DNA from 2 places in the Serratia sp. JSRIV002 genome. Region 2 is predicted to be linked to the other one. Evidence: predicted binding sites of a transcription regulator. Region 2 holds the regulator's gene; the other holds the start of a gene.
The links. Region 2 encodes CRP, which controls carbon source genes, mostly activating them, when cyclic AMP is high. Its sites were predicted from a motif close to ATGTGANNNNNNTCACAT; they were not measured.
Positions count from the first base shown of each region.

Region 1 (4,214 bases), 2.7 Mb from region 2:
CGGCATTTTCCATCACCTGTTGCAGGGTTTTGGGGCCATAAAGATGCTGGCTGCCGATCACGAACCACACTTCACGTTGCTTAAAGATGTTCATCAAAAACTCCTGGAACTAGAGGTTTTATTGAGCCGAGGGATCTGCCACGGCGTATTAATTTTTGGTGATTGCGGCAAAGCGCGGCTCTGCGGCCTGGCACCACTGTTGATAGCGTTCATAAAGTTGTTGGTAGCGCACGACGTTTGCGGGATCGGGCTGCAAAGTACGTTCAATACTGCAAGCCATATGCTGCTGAGCTTGCGGAACGTCGCTGAAATGCCCGGCGGCTACGGCGGCGAAGATGGCTGCACCCAACGCGCAGCACTGGTCGGAGGCGACAATCTGTAGCGGACGATCCATCACATCGGCGCAAACCTGCATAATCACCGGTGACTTGCGGGCAATACCGCCCAAAGCCAGCACGTTATCGACGGGAATGTCCTGCTGTTCGAAGCACTCCATGATGGCGCGGGCGCCAAATGCCGTTGCGGCGATAAAGCCACCAAACAGCGTGGGCGCATCGGTGCCGAGATTGAGATCGGTGATCACTCCTTTCAGGCGCTGGTTGGCGTAGGGGGTGCGGCGGCCATTGAACCAGTCCAATACCACTGGCAGATGGTCAAGAGACGGGTTTTTGGCCCAGGCGGCGGTCAGGGCGGCCAGCATGTCATGCTCGATTTGTTGCAGCTGTGTCTGGAGTTGCGGTTGCGTCTTGGCGGCTTCACGCAGTGGCCAGCTCAGCAGGCGGCTGAACCAGGCGTACATATCGCCAAAAGCGGATTGCCCGGCCTCCATCCCGATGGTTTGCGGCACCACGCTGCCGTCCACCTGGCCGCAGATGCCGCTGATGGCGCGATCGCCCACGCGCTCACGATCGGCGATCAGAATGTCGCAGGTCGACGTGCCAATCACCTTCACCAGCGTATAAGGCTGCGCTCCGGCTCCCACTGCCCCCATATGACAGTCAAAGGCGCCACCGGACAGCACCACGCTTTCTGATAGCCCAAGCCGTGTGGCCCACTCTTTGCTCAGCGTCCCTACCGGCAAATCGGCAGTGTAGGAACCGTTGAACAGTGGATAGGGCAAATCTTCCACCAGCATCGGATCCAAGGCCGCAAAGAAGGCTTTCGGTGGCAAACCGTCCCAATCCGGATGCCACAGCGTTTTATGCCCAACGCTGCAACGTCCGCGCTTTAACCGATCCGGTGCAGTAGTGCCAGAAAGCAGTGCCGGTACCCAGTCGCATAGCTCAACCCAAGAGGCGGCTGCGTGGCGTACCGCCTCGTCCTGGCGTGAAACGTGCAAGATTTTGGCCCAGAACCACTCAGAGGAATAAACGCCGCCGATATAGCGCGAATAATCGGGGAAATCACCACGGCGACAAAGCTGGTTAATTTCCTCCGCCTCCTCGATGGCGGTGTGGTCTTTCCACAACACAAACATGGCGTTGGGATTGCTGGCAAACTCTGGCCGCAACGCCAACACGTCGCCATATTCATCAATCGGGGCGGGAGTGGAGCCGGTGGAATCAACCCCAATCCCGACCACGCTCTGCCGCTGTTCCTGGCTCATGCGCTGCACTACGGCGACGATGGCTTGCTCCATGGCTTCGATATAGTCGAGTGGATGGTGGCGGAACTGGTTCTGCGCGGCATTACAGAAATCACCACGCTGCCAGCGAGGGTAGTAGACCACCTCGGTATCCAGTTCATTACCGTTTTGACAGTCGACAGCCAGCACCCGCACTGAATCGCTGCCGAAGTCTAATCCCAGGGCAATAGCACCTGCCGTCATGATGCGGACTCCTTACTTGTTAGGTTGAGGTTAACGATAGGAGCGGGACGGGGAGGCAGGTGAGGAAGCATTGGCTGGAAGTATGCACTTTTCTGCTTGCTACAGTGATTTTGTGATGGGGGTCAAAAGTTATCACTTGGTTAAATTTGCTAAATGTATGCACATATCTGCTGTTATCTCGGGATGTGATAGCGCTCTACATTTAACTAACAAATACCGGCTAAAACTGTTTGCGTCTTACCTGAGTCGACGGCAATAAGCGAGATGCAAGGCCATTGCCGTGACAGGATCTCATAATGATAACGTTTTCACGGCGGCCCGATTTTTCTGCCGATGGAAGCAAAACAGCGGAGAGTACCATGCATAAATTCACTAAGGCGTTGGCAGTGATCGGTCTGACGGCGGTTATGTCACATTCAGCTATCGCAGAGACCATGAAACTGGGTTTTTTGGTTAAACAGCCAGAAGAGCCCTGGTTCCAGACCGAATGGAAATTTGCCGACAAGGCGGGTAAAGACCTGGGGTTTGAAGTGATCAAGATTGCCGTGCCGGACGGCGAGAAAACCCTCAATGCCATCGACAGCCTGGCGGCCAGCGGGGCCAAGGGATTTGTTATCTGCACCCCAGACCCAAAACTCGGCTCGGCGATTGTCGCCAAGGCACGCAGCTACGACCTGAAAGTGATCGCGGTTGACGACCAGTTTGTTAATGCCAAAGGCAAGCCGATGGAGAGTGTGCCGTTAGTGATGATGGCGGCCACCAAGATAGGTGAGCGCCAAGGTGCCGAGCTGTGGAAAGAGATGAACAAGCGTGGCTGGAAAGTGGCAGAGACCGGCGTAATGGCGATCACCTCCGATGAACTGGACACGGCACGCCGCCGTACCGGTGGCTCGATGGATGCATTGAAAACCGCGGGTTTCCCAGAACAGCAAATCTACAAGGTACCGACCAAATCCAACGATATCCCAGGGGCGTTTGATGCCGCCAACTCGATGCTGGTGCAGCATCCGGAAGTGAAAAACTGGCTGATCGTCGGGATGAACGACAACACCGTACTGGGCGGCGTGCGTGCCACCGAAGGTCAGGGCTTTAAAGCGCCTAACGTGATCGGCATTGGTATCAACGGCGTCGACGCGGTAAGCGAGCTTTCCAAGAAACAGGCAACCGGCTTCTACGGTTCACTGCTGCCAAGCCCGGATATTCATGGCTACAAGAGCATTCAGATGCTGCATGACTGGGTAGAGAAAGGCGTGGAACCAGAGAAATTCACCGAAGTGACCGACGTGGTGCTGATCACCCGCGACAACTTCCAGGTGGAACTGCAGAAAAAAGGCCTGATGTAAGGAGCGTGCCGCCTGTACCAAGCGGGCGGCCATTTATCGCACAGCATTGAGGAAAGCACTATGACTGCCGTCACGCCCTATCTGGCTTTTAAAGGCATCGGTAAAAGCTTCCCTGGCGTCAAAGCGCTGGATGATATCAGTTTCAGCTGTCAGGCCGGGCAGATCCACGCCCTGATGGGGGAAAACGGTGCCGGGAAATCGACGCTGCTGAAAATCCTCAGCGGCAATTACGCCCCAAGCAAAGGGGAGATCCACCTCCAGGGGCGAGCCGTACAGTTTGCCAATACCACCGACGCGCTGAACGCCGGGGTGGCGATTATCTACCAGGAACTGCATCTGGTGCCGGAAATGACCGTGGCAGAGAACATTTACCTTGGCCAGTTGCCGACCAAACATGGCCTGGTGGATCGTAAACTGCTGCGTTATGAGTCCCGCTTACAGCTGGAACACCTCGGTTTGGACATCGATCCGGATACTCCGTTGAAGTACCTGTCGATTGGTCAATGGCAGATGGTGGAGATTGCCAAGGCTCTGGCGCGTAACGCCAAAGTGATTGCGTTTGATGAGCCGACCAGTTCGTTGTCGGCACGTGAAATTGAGCAGCTGTTCCGGGTGATCCGCGAGCTGCGGGCTGAAGGGCGAGTGATCCTGTATGTCTCACACCGGATGGAGGAAATCTTTGCGCTGAGTGACGCCATCACCGTGTTTAAGGATGGCCGCTATGTACGTACCTTCGACGATATGCAGCAGGTCAACAATGAAGTGCTGGTGCAGGCGATGGTGGGTCGCGATCTTGGCGATGTTTATGGCTACCAGCCACGCGAGTTGGGAGAAGTGCGGTTGCAGCTTACCGATCTGCAGGCCGTCGGGGTGAAAACGCCTATCAGCCTCAACGTACGCGCTGGCGAAATTGTTGGCCTGTTTGGTCTGGTGGGTGCAGGGCGCAGCGAATTGATGAAAGGGATTTTTGGCGCTACGCGGGTCACTGCGGGCCAATTGATGCTCGATGGCAAGCGGCTTGATGTCCGTTCACCGATCGATGC
Region 1 covers NZ_CP074143.1:2,881,048-2,885,261, forward strand. The annotation lists gene araA (L-arabinose isomerase) at 1-94, opposite strand, end outside; gene KGP26_RS13635 (ribulokinase) at 149-1,828, opposite strand; gene KGP26_RS13640 (arabinose ABC transporter substrate-binding protein) at 2,188-3,171, shown strand; gene araG (L-arabinose ABC transporter ATP-binding protein AraG) at 3,232-4,214, shown strand, end outside.
Region 1: KGP26_RS13640 (arabinose ABC transporter substrate-binding protein) is a predicted target of CRP. The motif match lies at 1,939-1,956, and genes of this name have one in related genera.

Region 2 (4,214 bases):
TTTTCATCGCCGATATTCCTTTAAGTTATCACCCAGGCTGCCCACCAGCGTGAGGGGCGTAGTTTAATAATGTGATCCAGGTCACTTTATAGTTTTAATAACAGTCACTTACAGCAACATGCTGAAATTATCGCCTTTTGCCGAGCGGCATAAGATACAATTTTGTAAGGGGTGATGCTTTTTATTGATAGGGTGGGGAATGCGCTATTTACCGAAGTTACAACAGTTGAAAGTCTTCCAGCAGGTGATCCGCAGCGGCAGTATTCGCGGGGCGGCACGCGCGCTTGAGCAATCTCAACCGGCGGTGAGCCGCACCATCCGTGAACTGGAACAGATCCTGGAAACCCAGTTGATCAATCGCAGCAGTCAGGGAATGACGCTGACCGAAACCGGCCGCGCCTTCGCCCTGCGAATGCAGTTGATCCTGGAGGAATTGCAGCGCGCCGCCGACGAGATCCAGCAGTTGAATCAGCATTCGCAAGGTAACGTCGCCATTGGTTGCTCTTCGCTACTCGCCCTGACGGTATTACCGGAACTGGTCGAGGCCTTCAAACAGCCGTTTCCACAGGCCAATCTGCTGATCCGCGAGGCGCAGCTTTCTACGCTACTGCCAGCATTGCGCGAAGGCCGCCTGGATTTTGCCGTGGGTACCGTCAGCCCGGAACTTCCGCTGGAGGATCTGGTGCGTGAACCGCTGTTCAACGCCTCTTTTTGCATTATCGCACGCCAGGGGCACCCACTGGCGCAGGCCACCTCGTTGGACGAATTGCGTGAGGCCAAGTGGTTATTACCGGAAACCGATATGGGTTACTACCAGCAGTTGCGTGCGGTGTTAGGCACCTTCTATCAGCAATTGAGTCGTTCGCCCATTCGCTCGGACTCTGTGACCTGTGGCTTGAATATGGTGCTGGAGGCGGATTATTTGACTATCGTGGCGCGGGCGATGAGTGCACCGTTCTATTTGCAGCGTCGGCTGGTGGCATTGCCTATCGACACGTTGCCACAAGCGCAATATTGCGTGCTGTATTCACAGAAATCGCCGCTAACCGTGACGGCACGGCGATTTCTTGATTTATTGCGTGCCCACTGCCTGCGCTACCCTTGGTAGGATCAGGCCACTTCGCGGATTTCGAAGCTGTGGGTAATGCTGGCGGCTTTACCCAGCATCAAGGAGACGGAGCAGTATTTCTCGGCGGAAAGATCCACCGCACGCTCGACGATCTTATCGGTCAGCCCTTTGCCGGTGACGATAAAATGCAGATTGATATGGGTAAACAGACGCGGTGCTTCTTCACGACGCTCGGAGGTCAGTTTTACCTCACAGTCACGCACATCGTTACGCCCTTTTTGCAGGATCGACACTACGTCGATGGCGCTACAGCCGCCGACGGACATCAACACCATTTCCATCGGGCTTGGCGCTTTATCGCCAGCGTTGCCATCCATCAAAACCTGGTGACCAGACGCAGACTCACCCAGGAATGTCAGCCCTTCTACCCACTTAACTCTTGCCTGCATGTTACACACTCCGGTTAATTTCTTAAAAACAGGGTACGCTTTCGCATACATTCTGGCAACGTAACCTGACGCTAATCATGCTGAAGCGAGACAACACAAGACACCCGCCTCACTCTGTGCTACAAACAGAGCCGCAATAACTCTTTCCAGGTCACCGATTTCAGGGATATGTCCAAGGAAAGGCCCCTATATTGGTTTGTTAACAGAATGTAGCTTGCAGCTCTCCCTGCAAGTTAATATGCTAGAGCACAAGCGTATTTCTATAACACGCCTCAAAACCTGTTGATAGCCACAATTAAAACACCGGGCTATAAGCACGTTTTACAGGGAACTCTGACCCCTGTGATACAAGGCAGCGATAACAACAGAGGATAACAGCGAATGGTTCTCGGCAAACCGCAAACAGACCCGACTCTCGAATGGTTCCTGTCTCATTGCCATATCCACAAATATCCATCGAAGAGTACGCTTATTCACCAAGGTGAAAAGGCCGAAACGCTTTACTACATCGTCAAAGGCTCCGTCGCGGTGCTGATTAAAGATGAAGAAGGCAAAGAGATGATCCTGTCCTACCTTAACCAGGGGGATTTCATCGGCGAGCTAGGATTATTTGAAGAAGGCCAGGAGCGTAGCGCCTGGGTACGGGCCAAAACCGCCTGTGAAGTGGCTGAAATTTCCTACAAGAAATTCCGCCAGTTGATCCAGGTTAACCCGGATATCCTGATGCGCCTGTCCGCACAGATGGCTAACCGCCTGCAAGTCACCTCAGAGAAAGTGGGTAACCTCGCCTTCCTTGACGTAACCGGCCGCATTGCACAGACCTTGCTGAACCTGGCAAAACAGCCTGATGCCATGACTCACCCAGACGGCATGCAGATCAAAATCACCCGCCAGGAAATTGGCCAAATCGTCGGTTGCTCACGTGAAACCGTCGGTCGTATTTTGAAAATGCTCGAAGATCAAAACCTGATCTCCGCGCACGGCAAAACCATTGTCGTGTACGGTACGCGTTAATCCCCAGGGAAACGGTGCAGCAATGCGCCGTTTCTTTACCTGCTGAATAGCCAACCATGTGGCGCCGCCTGATCTACCACCCGGAAGTCAACTACGCACTGCGGCAAACGCTGGTGTTGTGCCTGCCGGTGGCGTTTGGTTTACTGATTGGCAACCTGCAACTCGGCATGCTGTTCTCGTTGGTGCCCGCCTGCTGCAACATTGCCGGGCTGGATACGCCGCACAAACGCTTTTTCAAACGCCTGGTCGTAGGCGGCTCCCTGTTCGCACTCAGCAGCCTTCTGCTGCAACAAGCCCTGCTGTGGGATCTGCCGTTACCCTTGCTGATGCTGGCAATGGCGCTGTTGCTCGGCGTCAGCGGTGAGATCAGCCCGCTGCACGCACGCCTGCTACCAGCCGCATTGGTCGCCGCCATCTTTTCCCTCAGCATGGTAGGCACCGTGCCAATCTGGCATGCCCCTTTGCTGTATATCGTCGGCACCGCCTGGTACGGGCTGTTTACCTGGGCCTGGTTCAAGCTGTGGAAAGAGCAGCCGATGCGCGAATCTCTAAGCCAGCTGTATATGCAGCTGGCCGACTATTTTGAAGCCAAATACTCATTACTGACGCAGCATACCGATCCTGAAACTGCCCTGCCGCCGCTGTTGCAACGCCAGCAGAAAGTCATGGATCTGATCAGTCTGCTATACCAACAGCTTAATTTCCTGCCCCATGCCAATAACCTGGAGCAAAAGCGCCTGCGGCGTACGTTTCAGGTGGCGCTCGATTTGCAAGAGCACATCACCGTCAGCCTGCATCTGCCGGAAGAAGTGCAAAAGCTGGTGGAGCAAAGCCAGGCCGAAGCGATCATCCGCCGCAACGCCCAGGTGATCGCCACGCGCCTGCGGGTGGTGGCCGACGATATTCTCTATCATCGGCACTCTTCGCGTTTCAGCATGAAGAATGAGCTGGCGGCGCTGGAAAAAGTGGCCTCACAGCACGCCGATAATCCGGTTGGCCAGTTCTGCTATTACCACTTCAGTCGCATCGCACGCCTGCTGCGCACTCAGCACCCACTTTACCGCCGTAATCTGATGGCCAATCAGTCACGCCTGCCGTTCTGGCCTGCAGTGGTGAGCTATCTATCGTTCAAATCCAACGCCTTGCGTAACGCCGCCAGACTGGGGGTCATTCTGGCGGCAGGCAGCAGCCTTGGCATGCTGTTCAATCTGCCAAAACCCTACTGGATCTTGCTGACCATCATGCTGGTCAGCCAAAACGGCTATAACGCCACGCGGGTGAGGATCCAGCACCGTGCCCTCGGCACGTTGGCCGGGCTGGTGATTGCCGCTGGACTGTTGCAACTACAGATGCCGGAGAACGTGACGCTGAGCATCATGTTGGCCATCACCCTGGCGGCCTATCTGATCCTGCGGAAAAACTACGGGCTGGCGGTGATGGGCTTCACCGTGACCGCCGTCTACACCTTGCAGCTCCTGGCGCTGAACGGTACCCATTTCCTGGTCCCCCGCCTGATCGATACCCTTATCGGCTGCGTACTGGTGTTTGGTGGCACGATCTGGCTATGGCCGCAGTGGCAGAGCGGCATGCTGCGTAAAAACGCCCATCAGGCTCTGGAGCACGATCAGACTGCACTGCGTTTATTGCTGGAAGAACAGGAACCCGACCCCAGCGAACTGGCC
Region 2 covers NZ_CP074143.1:5,601,723-5,605,936, forward strand. The annotation lists gene KGP26_RS26305 (MFS transporter) at 1-7, opposite strand, end outside; gene KGP26_RS26310 (LysR substrate-binding domain-containing protein) at 200-1,108, shown strand; gene KGP26_RS26315 (OsmC family protein) at 1,111-1,518, opposite strand; gene crp (cAMP-activated global transcriptional regulator CRP) at 1,900-2,532, shown strand; gene KGP26_RS26325 (YccS/YhfK family putative transporter) at 2,589-4,214, shown strand, end outside.